2 regions of the Halomonas sp. THAF5a genome follow, and region 2 is predicted to be linked to the other one. Evidence: predicted binding sites of a transcription regulator. Region 2 holds the regulator's gene; the other holds the start of a gene.
The links. Region 2 encodes FNR, which switches genes on or off when oxygen is low (the NO sensors DNR and NnrR bind a similar motif). Its sites were predicted from a motif close to TTGATNTANATCAA; they were not measured.
Positions count from the first base shown of each region.

Region 1: clpB (ATP-dependent chaperone ClpB) is a predicted target of FNR. The motif match lies at 5,172-5,185, and genes of this name have one in related genera.

Region 1 is NZ_CP045417.1:3,503,889-3,511,390, forward strand. It holds gene ilvN (acetolactate synthase small subunit) at 1-166, opposite strand, end outside; gene FIU83_RS15885 (acetolactate synthase 3 large subunit) at 166-1,890, opposite strand; gene clpB (ATP-dependent chaperone ClpB) at 2,450-5,044, opposite strand; gene pgeF (peptidoglycan editing factor PgeF) at 5,319-6,074, opposite strand; gene rluD (23S rRNA pseudouridine(1911/1915/1917) synthase RluD) at 6,099-7,058, opposite strand; gene FIU83_RS15905 (outer membrane protein assembly factor BamD) at 7,184-7,502, shown strand, end outside.
Region 2 is NZ_CP045417.1:656,168-663,669, forward strand. It holds gene FIU83_RS02940 (sodium:solute symporter family protein) at 1-707, opposite strand, end outside; gene FIU83_RS02945 (DUF4212 domain-containing protein) at 714-974, opposite strand; gene FIU83_RS02950 (putative nucleotidyltransferase substrate binding domain-containing protein) at 1,502-3,325, shown strand; gene FIU83_RS02955 (3'-5' exonuclease) at 3,369-3,995, shown strand; gene ttcA (tRNA 2-thiocytidine(32) synthetase TtcA) at 4,092-5,003, shown strand; gene fnr (fumarate/nitrate reduction transcriptional regulator Fnr) at 5,146-5,889, opposite strand; gene hemN (oxygen-independent coproporphyrinogen III oxidase) at 5,957-7,312, opposite strand; gene FIU83_RS02975 (sulfite exporter TauE/SafE family protein) at 7,408-7,502, opposite strand, start outside.

The DNA.
Region 1 (7,502 bases), 960 kb from region 2:
CCCGGTCATCCCCCACGGTGGTCACGGTCAGCCGCGACAGGCTGGGATCGTCGGTGGGCGCCACGTTCAGCGTTTCGATGTTGAAGTTGCGCTGCGAGAACAGCCCCACCACGCGAGACAGGGCGCCCGGTTCGTTTTCCATCAGAATCGAGATGATATGGCGCATCAGGTCCGCTCCGTCTTGGAAAGCAGCATGTCACGCATGGAGCCCAGGGGCACCTGCATCGGGTAGACGTGCTCGTGCGGGTCGACGAGAACGTCGAGGAACACCAGCTCGTGCTTGTCGGCAAAGGTCCGTTCCAGTGCCGGTTCGAGCTCGGCCAGCGTCTCCACCCGCAGCGCGGTGAAGCCATACGCTTCGATCAACTGCTGGAAGTTGGGCAGCGACTCCATGTAGGAGTGCGCATGGCGGGACTTGTAGTTCAGGTCCTGCCACTGGCGCACCATGCCCAGCGAGGCGTTGTTGAGGTTGACGATCTTCACGCCGCCGCCGAACTGCTTACAGGTCGACAGCTCCTGCATCATCATCTGGAAGCTGCCCTCCCCGGTCACGCAGATCACCTGCTCCTCCGGGAAGTTGTGCTTGATGCCCATGGCCGCCGGGAAGCCGAAGCCCATGGTGCCGAGCCCACCGGAGGTGATGAAGCGATTGGGCTTGTCGAACTTGTAGAACTGGGCCGCGAACATCTGGTGCTGGCCCACGTCGGTGGTCACGTAGGCCTCGCCGCGGGTCGCCCGGCAGACGGCCTCGATGACCTCCTGGGGCTTGATCGGCTCGTCGGGCTTGGAGGGCTCGTAGAGCTTGCCGCGACGCTCCTCGCGCCAGCCGTCGATCTGCGTCCACCAGTCGGCCAGCGCCTCGGGGTGGGCGATCTCCTGGCCCTGCACCAGGCTGATCATCTCGTTGATCACGCTCCCCGCCGGGCCGACGATGGGCACGTCGGCACGCACCGTCTTGGAGACCGAGCTCGGGTCGATGTCGACGTGGACGATCTTCGCGGTGGGGCAGAACTTGGAGGTGTTGTTGGTCACGCGGTCGTCGAAGCGCGCGCCGATCGCGATGATCAGGTCGGCGTGGTGCATGGCCATGTTCGACTCGTAGGAGCCGTGCATGCCCAGCCACCCCAGGCACTGCCGATCGCTCTGCGGATAGGCGCCGATGCCCATCAGCGTGGTGGTGATCGGATAGCCGAGCCGCTGCACGAGGTCGGTCAGCCCCTCGCAGGCGTTGCCGGTGACCACCCCGCCGCCGGTGTAGAAGACCGGGCGCCGGGCCTTGAGCATCAGCTCCACGGCCTTCTTGATCTGGCCGGTGTGACCGCGGGTGACCGGGTTGTACGAGCGCATCTTGACCTTCTTCGGGTAGACGTACTCGTAGCGTTCGGTGGGCGCGGTCATGTCCTTGGGAATGTCCACCACCACCGGGCCGGGACGCCCGCTCGCGGCCAGGTAGTAGGCCTTCTTGAGGACTTCGGGAATCTCGGTCGGGTGCTTGATCGAGAAGCTGTGCTTCACGATCGGCCGGGTCACGCCGACGATGTCGGTCTCCTGGAAGGCGTCGTCGCCGATCAGGTGGCTCATCACCTGGCCGCACAGCACCACCATCGGGATCGAGTCCATGTAGGCGGTGGCGATGCCGGTGACGGCGTTGGTCGCCCCGGGCCCGGAGGTCACCAGCACCGTGCCGGGCTTGCCGGAGGCCCGGGCATAGCCGTCGGCGGCATGCGTGGCGGCCTGTTCGTGGCGCACCAGGATGTGCTTGACCTTGTCCTGACGAAACAGCGCGTCGTAGATGTGCAGCGCCGCCCCGCCGGGATACCCATAGATATATTCGACGCCCTCATCCTGGAGGAAGCGGGCAATCATGTCTGCGCCGGAAAGCAGTTCCACAGATGTATCTCCCCTGGAGGTCTCGAGTGCGATCCGTGTCCGCCGTCGGGACACGAAGTCGAGTGCGGCGGTATGCCGCTGCCGGCCGTGCCGGCACCTGATGCCAAACCCTGGCAGTAAGGGCCCTGTTGGGGCCTGCACTCTCATCACGGCGGGTCGCCGCGTCGGGGCGTTGGCCAGGCCGGGCGGTTGGCCCGGACCCGGAAGTCCTTCGGCGGGTAGAGGCCCTTGGCCTACCCTTCGCGCGGGGTTGGGGGGTGGCCCGCTGGTATCCGCGCCCGCAAATCAGGAAGGCTCAAGGTTCCATTAGCGTTGTTGGCGTGTCAACCGCGGAAACCGCGTGGGTAGCCCATGGCGGGACTTTCGGCAAGTCCGGGCGGCCAGGCTGGCGCCAGAAAAAAGAGCCCGCCGACTCACGCAGAGCGGCGGGCAAGGGGGGTTACAGGACGCAACCTGATGTTAAGTCTAGACGGTTGTCGCCCGGGCGCCGGGCGACGAACGTAACGCTTTGTGGCGGTTTGTGGCGCATTGTGGTCACTGTCATGCCGGGGCTCGCGCCTCAGCTCTGGAAGACCAGCTGGTCGCCCTCCGTCTCGACATGGATGACGTCGCCGGGCGTGAACTTGCCGGCCAGCAGGTCCTGGGCCAGCGGGTTCTCGATGCGGCTCTGGATCGCCCGCTTGAGGGGGCGCGCCCCGAACACCGGGTCGAAGCCGACCACGGCCAGCTGCGCCAGGGCCGCGTCGCTGACCTCGAGCGACAGGTCGTGCTCGGCGAGGCGCGCGCGCAGGCGCTCGAGCTGGATGCCGGCGATGGCCTGGATCTGCTCCTGGCCGAGGGCGTGGAACACCACCACCTCGTCGATGCGGTTGATCAGCTCGGGACGGAAGTGATCGGCGACCACCGCCATCACCATCTCCTTCATCTGCGCATAATCCTGGTCGGCGTCACCGCTGTCGCTGCTCATGCGCTGGATGATGTCCGAGCCCATGTTGGAGGTCATCACGATCACGGTGTTGCGGAAGTCCACCGTGCGCCCCTGGCCGTCGGTGAGGCGGCCGTCCTCCAGCACCTGCAGCAGGATGTTGAAGACGTCGGCGTGGGCCTTCTCGACCTCGTCGAGCAGCAGCACCGAGTAGGGCTTGCGGCGCACCGCCTCGGTCAGGTAGCCGCCCTCCTCGTAGCCGACGTAGCCGGGAGGCGCGCCGATCAGCCGGGCCACGGAGTGCTTCTCCATGAACTCGGACATGTCGATGCGCACCATCGCCTCCTCGGTGTCGAAGAGGAAGTTCGCCAGCGACTTGCAGAGCTCCGTCTTGCCCACCCCGGTCGGGCCGAGGAACAGGAAGGAGCCGTTGGGGCGGTGCGGGTCGGCGAGCCCGGCCCTTGAGCGGCGCACGGCGTTGGCCACGGCGGTGACCGCCTCGTCCTGGCCGATCACCCGCTCGTGGAGCGCCTCCTCCATGCGCAGCAGCTTGTCACGCTCGCCCTCGAGCATCTTGGCCACCGGGATGCCGGTCCAGCGCGACACCACCTCGGCGATCTCCTCCTCGGTGACGTTGGAGCGCAGCAGCTGGTGCCTGGTAGTGTCGGCCTCGGCCTCGGCGCTCTCGGCGATCTTCTTCTCCAGGTCGGGGATCACCCCGTACTGGATCTCGGACATGCGCGCCAGGTCGCCCTGGCGGCGGGCCTGCTCCAGGTCGATGCGGGCGCGATCGAGCTCGTCCTTGAACTGCGCCGCGCCCTGAATGCTGGCCTTCTCGGCCTTCCAGATCTCGTCGAGGTCGGCGTACTCGCGCTCGAGCTCGCCGATCTGCTCCTCCAGGCCCTCGAGGCGCTTCCTGGAGGCTTCGTCGGTCTCCTTCTTGAGGTGCTCGCGCTCCATCTTGAGCTGGATCAAGCGCCGGTCGAGGCGGTCCATCTCCTCGGGCTTGGAGTCGAGCTCCATGCGGATGCGCGAGGAGGCCTCGTCGATCAGGTCGATGGCCTTGTCGGGCAGCTGGCGGTCGGTGATGTAGCGGGTCGAGAGCCTGGCTGCGGCGATGATCGCGCCGTCGGTGATGTCGACGCCGTGGTGCACCTCGTAGCGCTCCTTGAGGCCGCGCAGGATCGCCACGGTGTCCTCCTCGGAGGGCTCGTCGACCAGCACCTTCTGGAAGCGGCGCTCCAGGGCCGCGTCCTTCTCGATGTACTGGCGGTACTCGTCGAGGGTGGTGGCGCCCACGCAGTGCAGCTCGCCTCGGGCCAGGGCCGGTTTCAACATGTTGCCGGCGTCCATGGAGCCCTCGGCCTTGCCGGCGCCGACCATGGTGTGCAGCTCGTCGATGAAGAGGATCACCCGGCCCTCCTCCTGGGCCAGCTCCTTGAGCACCGACTTGAGGCGCTCCTCGAACTCGCCGCGGAACTTGGCCCCGGCCAACAGCGCGCCCATGTCCAGCGACAGCACGCGCTTGTCCTTGAGGCCCTCCGGCACCTCGCCGTCGACGATGCGCTGCGCGAGCCCCTCGACGATGGCGGTCTTGCCGACGCCGGGTTCGCCGATCAGCACCGGGTTGTTCTTGGTGCGCCGCTGCAGCACCTGGATGGTGCGGCGGATCTCGTCGTCGCGGCCGATCACCGGGTCGATCTTGCCACTGGCGGCCCGCTCGTTGAGATCGAGGGTGTACTTGGCCAGCGCCTCGCGCTGGTCCTCGGCGTTGGGATCGTCGACGCTCTCGCCGCCGCGCACGCCGCTCACGGCGGTCTCCAGCGCCTGGCGAGTCAGGCCGGCCTGGGTCAGCCGCTTGGTCAGCGCGCCGCCCATCTCCAGGGCGGCCAGCAGCACCAATTCGCTTGCGATGTACTGGTCGCCGCGCTTCTGGGCCTCGCGGTCGGTGAGGTTGAAGAGCTTGATCAGGTCGCGAGAGGGCTGCACCTCGCCGTCGAAGTTGGCGACCTTGGGCAGGTCGTCGAGATGGCCGACCAGGCCGTCGCGCAGCCGCGCGGCGTCGGCGCCGGCCTTCTGCACCAGCGCCTTCACGCCGGTATCGGTGGCATCGAGCAGCGCCAGCAGCAGGTGGGCGGGCTCCAGCTGGTTGTGCCCGCGGCCCACGGCCAGCGACTGGGCATCGGCCACGGCGTTCTGCAGCTTGGCGGTGAACTTGTCGAATCGCATGGTGATTCCTCCATCGGGATGGCGGCGCGTTCGGACGCGCCGCGTGACCCTGTCAATGTGTCTTGAGGGCTTCAATGGAGTCAGGGTGGCCGGCTTTCAAGTCGCCGGCCAGGGAAGGCGAAGGAGGTTGATATGGATCAAGCCTGCGGACTAGAGACCATGGCCATCGGGGTCAGACCCTTAAGCATGCTTTGGAATTTCATACCAAAGCATACTTAAGGGTCTGACCCCAAACAGTGGTGTGCCCGCCAACGGTGCCCACTTGGCTCTTGCCTCAGCGCAACCAAATCACGCTGGCCATGCGGCCGGTGACGCCGTCGTCGCGGCGGTGGGAGTAGAAGCGCGACTCGCAGGCGGTACAGAAGTGACCGCCGCTGATGTGCGACACGCCGAGGCGCTCCAGGCGCAGGCGGGCGAGCTTGTAGAGGTCGGCCATGTAGTGCCCCAGCCGATAGGGGCTCGGGTCGAAGGCCGCCTCGGCCTCGGGATGCACGCCGACGAAGGCCTGCTGCACCTCGGGCCCGACCTCGAACTGGGCGTTGGAGATCGCCGGGCCCAGCCAGGCCATCAGCGCCTCCGGGGGCAGCCCCATGGCCCCGACGGTCGCCTCGATCACGCCGCCGGCGAGCCCGCGCCAGCCGGCATGGATGGCCGCCACCCGGGTGCCGTTCCGGTCGCAGAGAAAGATCGGCAGGCAGTCGGCGGTCAGCACCACGCAGGCGTAGTCGCGGCTCATCGCCACCGCGGCGTCCGCCTCGGGCCGGGCAGCGGAGTAGGCCTGCTGCACCCGGGCGCCGTGTACCTGATCGAGCCACAGCAGCGGGCGGTCGTCGCCGACCTCCTTCTCCAGCTGGCGACGGCACAGCGCCACGTGGTCCGGGTTGTCGCCCACGTGGTCGGCCGCGTTGAAGGCGGCGAAGGCGCCCTGGCTGGGGCCGGTCTCGCGGGTGGTGACGAAGGCCCCGACGCTCTCCGGGGCGGGCCAGTCGGGCAGGATCGGCGTCGGGCGCAGGTCGAGGGTATCGCTCATCACGGGGTCCTTGGCACACGGGCCTCAGCGCATGGTCTCGCCGTCTTCACGCAGGAAGTCGAGCAGCATCAGCAGGTCATCCGGCAGCGGCGCGCGAAAGGCCATGCGCTCGCCGCTCTCCGGGTGCACGAAGGCGAGCTTGCGGGCGTGCAGCGCCTGGCGCGGGAACTCGCGCAGGATCTCCTTGAGCCGCTCGTCGGCGCCGGCCGGCAGCTTGAGGCGCCCGCCATAGACCGGATCGCCGATCAACGGGTAGCGCACGTGGGCCATATGCACGCGGATCTGGTGGGTGCGCCCGGTCTCGAGCTTGCAGCGCACATGGGTGTGGGCGCGGAAGCGCTCGACGACCCGGTAGTGCGTCACCGCCGGCTTGCCCGAGGCGTTCACCGCCTGGCGCTTGCGGTCGCGCGGATGGCGGCCGATGGGCGCATCCACGGTGCCGCCGGCGGTCACCACCCCGACCACCACGGCATCGTACTCCCGGGACACGCTACGCGCCTGGAGCTGCTCGACCAGCGCCGTCTGGGCGGCCAAAGTCTTGGCCACCACCATCAGGCCGCTGGTGTCCTTGTCCAGGCGATGCACGATACCCGCCCGCGGGATCGCCGCGAGCTCGGGGTCATGGTGCAGCAGGGCGTTGAGCAGGGTGCCGTCGGGGTTGCCCGCGGCCGGGTGGACCACCAGGCCCGGCGGCTTGTCGATCACCAGCACCGCGTCGTCCTCGTAGACCACCGTCAGCGGGATGTCCTCGGGCTCGAAGCGGGTGTCGTCCTCGATCTCGACGGCGAGCGCCAGGGCCTCGCCACCGTAGACCTTGTCCTTGGGCTTGGCCGGCTGGCCATCGAGGGTCAGGGCGCCGCTCTTGATCCAGGACTTGAGCCGCTCTCGGGAGAAGTCGGCGAAGAGCTCGGCGGCGGCCTGGTCGAGGCGCAGGCCCGCCATGCGTTCGGGAACGCGCTGCTGGGCTTCGAGGGTCTGGGACATGGGTCGGAACGGGGCTCCGTGCGCACCGGGAGCGATGACTGCGTTTCGCCGCAAGGTGCTTTATAGTGGGCGGATATCGGCCGATTCTATCACGGCCACCCGGGTTGTTAGACACGAGGATCACGATGCGCGTTATCACCTCCCCCGCTCGCCTGGCCGTTCTGATGCTGGCCGGCACCCTGCTGGCCGGCTGTGCCGGCACCCCCGAGGAAGAGGAACTCGACGGCGTCGCCGAACGCCAGCTCTACGAGGAGGGGCGCGAGGCCCTCGAAGAGAGCAGCTACACCACGGCGATCAACCGGCTCGAGGCCATCGACACCCGCTTCCCCTTCGGCGAGCACGCCGAGCAGGCCCAGCTGGAGCTGATCTACGCCTACTACCAGACCGACGACTGGGAGAGCGCCCGAGCTGCGGCGAGCCGCTTCATCCGCCTGCACCCCGATC
Region 2 (7,502 bases):
TCGCGGAAGCCCAGCGCGTTGACCACGTCGTCGAGCTTCTCGAGCAGCGGCACGCCGGACTCGGTGTGGGTGCTGAACATGCCGAGACCCGGGATCGGGTTGCCGGTCAGCTCCAGGGCGATGAACACCGCCGGGATGGTGTAGGCGATGATCAGCACGATGTACTGGGCGACCTGGGTATAGGTGATGCCCTTCATGCCGCCGAACACCGCGTACAGGAAGACGATGAAGGCGGCGATCCAGATGCCCCAGGTGTTGCTGACTTCGAGGAAGCGCGAGAAGGCTACCCCGGCACCGGTCATCTGGCCGATGACGTAGGTGATCGAGGCGACGATCAGGCAGATGACCGCGACCAGGCGGGCGGTGTTGCTGTAGAAGCGGTCACCGATGAAGTCCGGCACCGTGAACTTGCCGAACTTGCGCAGGTAGGGCGCCAGCAGCATGGCCAGGATGACGTAGCCCCCGGTCCAGCCCATCAGGAAGGTGGAGTTGGCGTAGCCCCCGGAGGCCAGCAGGCCGGCCATGGAGATGAAGGAGGCGGCGGACATCCAGTCGGCGGCGGTGGCCATGCCGTTGGTGACCGGGTGCACGCCGCCGCCGGCGACGTAGAAGTCCTTGGTCGACCCGGCGCGCGCCCAGATCGCGATGCCGATGTAGAGGGCGAACGAGGCCCCTACGAACAGCAGGTTGATGGCAAACTGACTCATGCTGGCTTACTCCCCGAGTCCGAACTGTTGGTCGAGACGGTTCATCTTCCAGGCGTAGAAGAAGATGATGCCGATGAAGGTCAGGATCGATCCCTGCTGGGCGAACCAGAAGCCCAGGTCCGTTCCTCCTACTGGAATGCCGGCCAGCAGCGGGCGAAACAGGATGGCGCAGCCGTACGACACGAAGGCCCAGACGATCAGGCACCCCGTGATCAGGCGGACGTTCGCCTTCCAGTAAGCAGCGGCATTAGACTTTTCGTCTGCCATGGTGTTGCTCTCCACTTGTTGTTGGGATTGGAAAGTGTTCCGGAGCGTTTGCATCACTCATCAGGACAATCATGCCGACACAGCGAGCTCGATGGCGGCGTGTGAGCCGTCGATCATCGGGTCGCGCGTGGCCGGTCATCGTGCAAGGGGCGACGCGGGAATGCCCTGTATGGCTCATGCACAATACTGGTCAGAAAATGCCTTAAATAAATCCCAGACTTTCGTATCATGAAGACGCATCGGTTCGGAGTCTTTTTGCAAAGTCGTTTTTAATCAGGGTGTTGGAGTCTGTTTTAGCAGCTAGCGCTGGGCACTTCATGGTACGCATAGGACGATGGTATAGCCCGCAAATGACAGCGGGTTGAGGGGCGGTGGGCGCCGGTGTTTGACCATGGTCTAAGGCGGTCATGGTAGGACGATTGTCTAGGTCTTTATGGCGCGTCGACTTTGCTATCTTGAAGACTCGCTGGACGCCGAGTCCGCCGAGGTCAGCGGGGTGGTGAGCGCCGCGCAACGAGGACAGCCCCATGGTCGATGTAGAACTCTCCCATCCTCCCTTCACCTTCCTCGACGACGAGGGGCGCGAGCGGGTCCGTCGCAGTATCGACCTGGCCTATTATGACCGCGAGGAGATCATTCTCGATGCCGGCCAGACCGGGGAATACCTGTTCCTGATCCACAAGGGCGAGGTCGCCGAGCTGGACCCGACCCTGCCCGGCGCCCAGTCGCACATCGGCCACTACACGGCCGGTGACCTGTTCGGCGCCATCAGCATCCTCAACGGCAGGAGCCGCTATCGCTTCCGGGCCGAGCAGGAGAGCCTCTGCTACCTGCTGCCCAAGGGGGTGTTCCAGCAGCTCTGCGCGGCCTACCCGGCCTTCGCCGAGTTCTTCCGCCAGCGCCTGGCCCAGAAGACGCGCCTGCTCACCGAGCGCCGCGCCGAGGGGGGCGTCACCATGGCGGGCTTCATGCTGGCCCGCGTCAGCGAGTGCATGCGGCCCCCGCGGGTGGTGCCGGCCACCACCAGCATGGCCGAGGCGGTGCATACCCTGAACGACAGCCACGCCGACAGCCTGCTGGTCGAGGGCGAGGAGGGGCCGGGCATGGTCACCAAGACCGACCTGCTCAATGCCCTGGTCCTCGAGGGCCTGACCCAGCAGAGCCCGGTGAAGGACGTGGCGCACTACGCCCTGATCACCGCCACGCCCCAGCAGTACCTGTTCGAGGTGCTGGTCCAGATGACCCGCTGCAAGGTCGAGCGGGTCGTGGTCATGGAGGACGGCCGCCCCTGTGGCGTGGTCGAGCTGACCGACGTGCTCAGCTACTTCTCCAGCCGCAGCTACGTGGTGAGCCTGCAGGTGGAGCAGGCCAGCAGCCTGGAGACGCTGGCCGCCGCCAGCCGCCGCACCCCGGAGCTGGTCAAGGCGCTGATGGCCCAGGGCGTCAAGCTGCGCTTCGCCATGGGGCTCTTGGCCGCCCTCAACGGGCGCATCATGAACAAGGCCTGGGGCTTTCTGATCGAGGAGCGTTACCACGACCACAGCTGCCTGATGGTGATGGGCAGCGAGGGGCGTGGCGAGCAGATCCTGAAGACCGACCAGGACAACGGCCTGATCCTCACCGACGACCTCGACTGGCCCGACTGCGCGGCGCAGATGCAGCGCCTCACCGAGACGCTGATCGAGCTGGGCTACCCGCCCTGTCCCGGCGACATCATGGTCTCCAACCCCGAGTGGGTGGGCACCGAGAGCCAGTGGCGCGGGCGCATCGCCCAGTGGGCGGCCAAGCGCGACGGCGAGAGCCTGATGCGCCTGGCGATCCTGCTCGACGCCCACGCGGTGGCCGGCAACGCCGCGCTGCTCGCGCGGCTGCGCGAGGAACTCTTCGAACGCTGCAGCCGCGACGAGATCCTGCTCTCCTACTTCGCCCGCACGGCGCTGCGCTTCTCTACGCCGCTGACCCTGTTCGGGTCGCTGAAGAAGCCCCAGCACGGGGTCGACATCAAGAAGGGCGGCATCTTCCCCATCGTCCACGGCGTGCGCACCCTGGCACTCGAGCGGCGCATCACGGCGACCTCGACCCTGGAGCGGCTCGAGGCGCTGGTCGCCGACGGCCGCCTGGAGGAGCGTTTCGCCGAGGACCTGGGCGAGGCCCTGTCGCTGTTCACCGAGCTGAGGCTTCGCCAGCAGCTGGCCCGCCTCGACGAGCCCGAGGGCCGGGACGAGGCGCCCGACCGGGTGGTGGTGCAGGCGCTCTCCTCCCTCGAGCGAGACCTGCTCCGCGAGGCCCTGCATATCGTCAAGGAGTTCAAGCAGCGGCTGTCCCATCGCTTCCACCTCGAGTACTCCTGACCCGCTCGCCGTTCACCGACCACGACACACGGAGGTTCTATTGATGCTCAGGGCCCTGCGCCGCGCCGCCGATCGACGCCGACAGGCACGCGGCGATCATGGCTGGCTCTTCGCGCCCTATACCGGCGAGGAGCTGGTCGCCATCGACTGCGTGGCCACCGGTCCCGACCCGCGTCGTGCCGAGCTGCTGTCGCTGGCGGCGGTGCGCCTTCGCGGCGACCGGGTGCTGACCAGCGACTCCCTCGACCTGCGGCTGGCGCCGCCCGCCAGCCTGAGTGGTGATTCGATCCGCCTGCACGGCCTGCGCGGCATCGACCTGGCCGAGGGGGCCGGGATCGACGAGGCCCTGTCGCAGTTCCTGGACTTCGCCGGCAACCGCCCGCTGATCGGCTGGCGCCTCGACGACGACCTGACGCTGCTCAACCGCTACCTGCGGCCGCGCTTCGGCTTCGACCTGCCCAACGCCCGCATCGACGTGGCCCAGGCCTACTATCGCCGGCTGCGTCGCCAGCACCCCGAGCTCGCCACCCGGCCGCGCTTCGAGGAGGTGGCCAGGCGAATGGGGGTGCCGGTGATGGGGCGGCACACGGCGCTCGGGGAGGCCGTGACCGCGGCGCTGATCCATCTGCGCCTGACCCGCGATGCGCTCGGGGTAGAGCGCTGCGGCTGATTCCGCGGCACGGGCGGGGCGCGTCGCCAGTCTCGCGGCAGAGTGGTAGGATAGGCGCCCTTTCCGTTCCCCGATTGCCCTGGCAGCGCCCCGACCATGCAAGATGCCGTGACCTTCGATCCCCGTCCCGCCGATGAGGCCGCCCCGGCCGAGCCGTCGACCCCGTCTGCCGAGGCGCCCGACGCCCAGGCCAGGCGCGAGTTCAACAAGCTGCAGAAGCGCCTGCGGCGCCAGGTCGGCAATGCCATCATCGACTTCGACATGATCCGCGAGGGCGACAAGGTGATGGTGTGCCTCTCCGGCGGCAAGGACAGCTACACCATGCTGGAGATTCTCCGGAACCTGCAGCGCAACGCGCCGGTGAACTTCTCGCTGGTGGCGGTGAACCTCGACCAGAAGCAGCCCGGCTTCCCCGAGCACGTGCTGCCCGAGTACCTGGACGGCCTCGGCGTGGACTACCACATCCTCGAGCGCGACACCTACTCGGTGGTCAAGGAGAAGACCCCGGAAGGCAAGACCACCTGTGCGCTCTGCTCGCGGCTGCGCCGCGGCTCGCTGTACGGCTACGCCGAGGAGATCGGGGCCACCAAGATCGCCCTGGGCCACCACCGCGAGGACATCCTCGAGACGCTGTTCCTCAACATGTTCTTCGGCGGCAGCCTCAAGTCGATGCCGCCCAAGCTGCTCTCCGACGACGGCAAGAACATCGTCATCCGCCCGCTGGCCTACTGCCGCGAGGCCGACATCGCCGAATTCTCCGAGCGCATGGCCTTCCCGATCATTCCCTGCAACCTGTGCGGCTCGCAGCCGAATCTGCAGCGCCAGGTGGTCAAGGAGATGCTCGCCGAGTGGGAGGCCAAGCATCCCGGCCGCCTGGAGAGCATGTTCAAGGCGGTGACCAACGTCGCGCCCTCGCAGCTGGCCGACCGCGAGCTGTTCGACTTCGCCGGGCTGGAGGAGAAGCAGGCCAAGATGCGGGCCGATCGCATCGACCTGCACAACGAGTGAGTCGCGCCGAGCGCCCGGCGGCTCAGTAACGGGCGGCAGGTGTCGAGGAAGCCAATGAAAAACCCACGGGATGTCGAGTCCCGTGGGTTTCTTCGTTGATGGCGGATACGCGGCGGTTCAGTCAGCACCCTGCCTGGCGCTGTCAGCGACAGCCCTCCTGCTCTGCGACCTCGAGCAGAGCCTCCAGGTCGAGGATGTTGACCTCGCGGCCGGAGACGGCCACCAGCCCCTGGGTCTGGAAGCGGCTCAGGATGCGACTGACGGTCTCCACCGCGAGCCCCAGGTAGTTGCCGATGTCGGCCCGGGACATGGAGAGCCGGAAGCTGTAGGGCGAGTAGCCGCGGCGGCGGAAGCGGTCGGAGAGGCTGGCGAAGAAGGTCGCCAGGCGCTGGTCGGCGGTCTTGCGTGACAGCAGGCGCATCATGCGGCGGTCGTCGCGCATCTCCTTGCTCATGCTGCGGTAGAGCTGGCCGCGCAGCTCCGGGAGGGATTCGGAGAGGCGGTCGAGGCGATCGAAGGGGATCTCGCAGACCGTGGTGGTCTCCAGCGCCACGACCGTCCCCGGGTAGCGCTCCTCGTCGATGCCGTCGAGGCCCACCAGCTCGCTGGGCAGGTAGAAGTTGGTCAGCTGGTCCTCGCCGCTGCCCTCGGTGGTCACCTGCTTGAGGCTGCCCGAGCGCACCGCGAAGACGCTGGTGAAGGGCGTGCCCTGGCGGAACAGGGGTTCGCCCTTCTTCAATGGCGGCCGGCGACGGATGATGGCATCGAACTGGTCCATGTCCTGCACTTCGAGCGCCAGCGGCAGGCAGAGCGAGCTCAGGCTGCAGGTCTGGCAGCGCGTCTCGTTCATCAGGGCGCGGCGCCTGCCGGTTGCGGGATCGGGCATGCTCTCCTCCATGACGGGTGGCTCGCTGCTCATTATGGGGGATAGTCCCCCACCGGCAAAGGATCCCTTAGGAGGGTGGCGCTTCCGGCTGTGGCGATGGGGCGTCGAGGTAGGCGTCGAAGGTCGCCGCCAGTCGATGGATCATCAGGCGCCCGCTGGGCGTCACGCGCCACCGAGGCCCCTCGCGCACGATCAGTCCCTGCGGCTCGGCACCGGCGAGACGTGCCAGCGGCTCGGCGAGGTGGGCCTCGGCGTCCAGCCCGAAGGCCTCGCCGATGGCCGACAGGTCGAGATGATGATCGCAGGTCAGCTGCTCGATGGCGGCGCCGCGCAGCCGGTCGTCCAGGCTCAGCCGATGGCCGGCGACGGTGGGCAACTCCCCGCGGTCCAGGGCCGCCTCGTACGCCGCGAGGCGCAGCGGGTTGCGCACGTGCAGGGCGTCCAGCCGCGAGACCGCCATGACGCCGAGGCCGACCAGGTCGTCGCGCCGGCGCCCGGCCGCCAGCGCCTGGACCAGGCGGTCGCCACCGCGCACGTAGCGGTCGTGGCCGAGATGCACGTAGCCCGCGGCGGCGAGCCGCTCGATGGCCGCCTGCAGCATCACCCGGACCTCCCGGGGAGCGGGCAGGTCCGCGGACCGGATCTGGCGCTGCCCGGGGAAGCGCTCGGGCGCATGGCGGTAGTGGAACAGCGACAGCCGCGACGGCGCCATGGCGATGACCTGCTCGAGGGTGGCGATGAAGCCGTCGCGGGTCTGGCGAGGCAGGCCGAGGACCAGGTTCAGGTTCACGGAGCCGAAGCCCAGCCGCTCCGCCTCGTCGAGCAGCTGCTCGGTCATGCCGCGCCCCTGCTCGCGGTTGATCGCCCGCTGGACCTCGGGGTCCAGATCGAGCACCTCCAGGCTCAGCCGATTGAAGCCCAGCGCCTCGAGATGGCGCAGGGTGAAGACATCGGCCCCCCGGGGGTCGATCTCGATGAGGTACTCCCGGTCGCGGTCGGCGGCCAGCCGGAAGCGGGCATCCAGCCGGTCGATCAGGTCGCCCATCTGGTCGAGTGTCAGGAAGGTCGGCGTGCCGCCGCCCCACCGCAGGGCGCGGATCTCGCGCCCGGGGTCCAGGTGGCGGCGGATCAACACCATCTCCCGATCGAGGCGGCTGAGGTAGGCCTCGGCCAGCCGGCGGTCCGCGGTGGTGACCGGCCGGCGGGTGCAGTGAAAGCAGGCGTGCTGGCAGAAGGGCAGATGCACGTAGAGCGATAGCGGACGCGCCGCGGCGTTGCTCTGCTCGAGGGCCTGACGATAGGCCTCCGGGCCGATGCCGTCGTCCATCGCCCGGGGCGTGGGGTAGGCGGCATAGGCGGGGGACGGCGAGGCCGCCGCGAAGGGGACGTCGTGACCGGATGCGGCAGGCGCGGGCGCGGGCATGGTCGGCCCTCTGGAGGGAAACATGCCTTCATGCTAGCGAGGCGCCCGTCGCCACGCGTTGAGCTGCGTCAAGCGAAGCCGCGATCGGCGCGGGGTCAGTGCATCGACGCCCCCGGCAGCAGCGTCCACAGCTGCCAGAGGGCGAAGGCGATGATCGAGAGCGCGGCCAGCGTGCGAGTCGCCGGGTGAC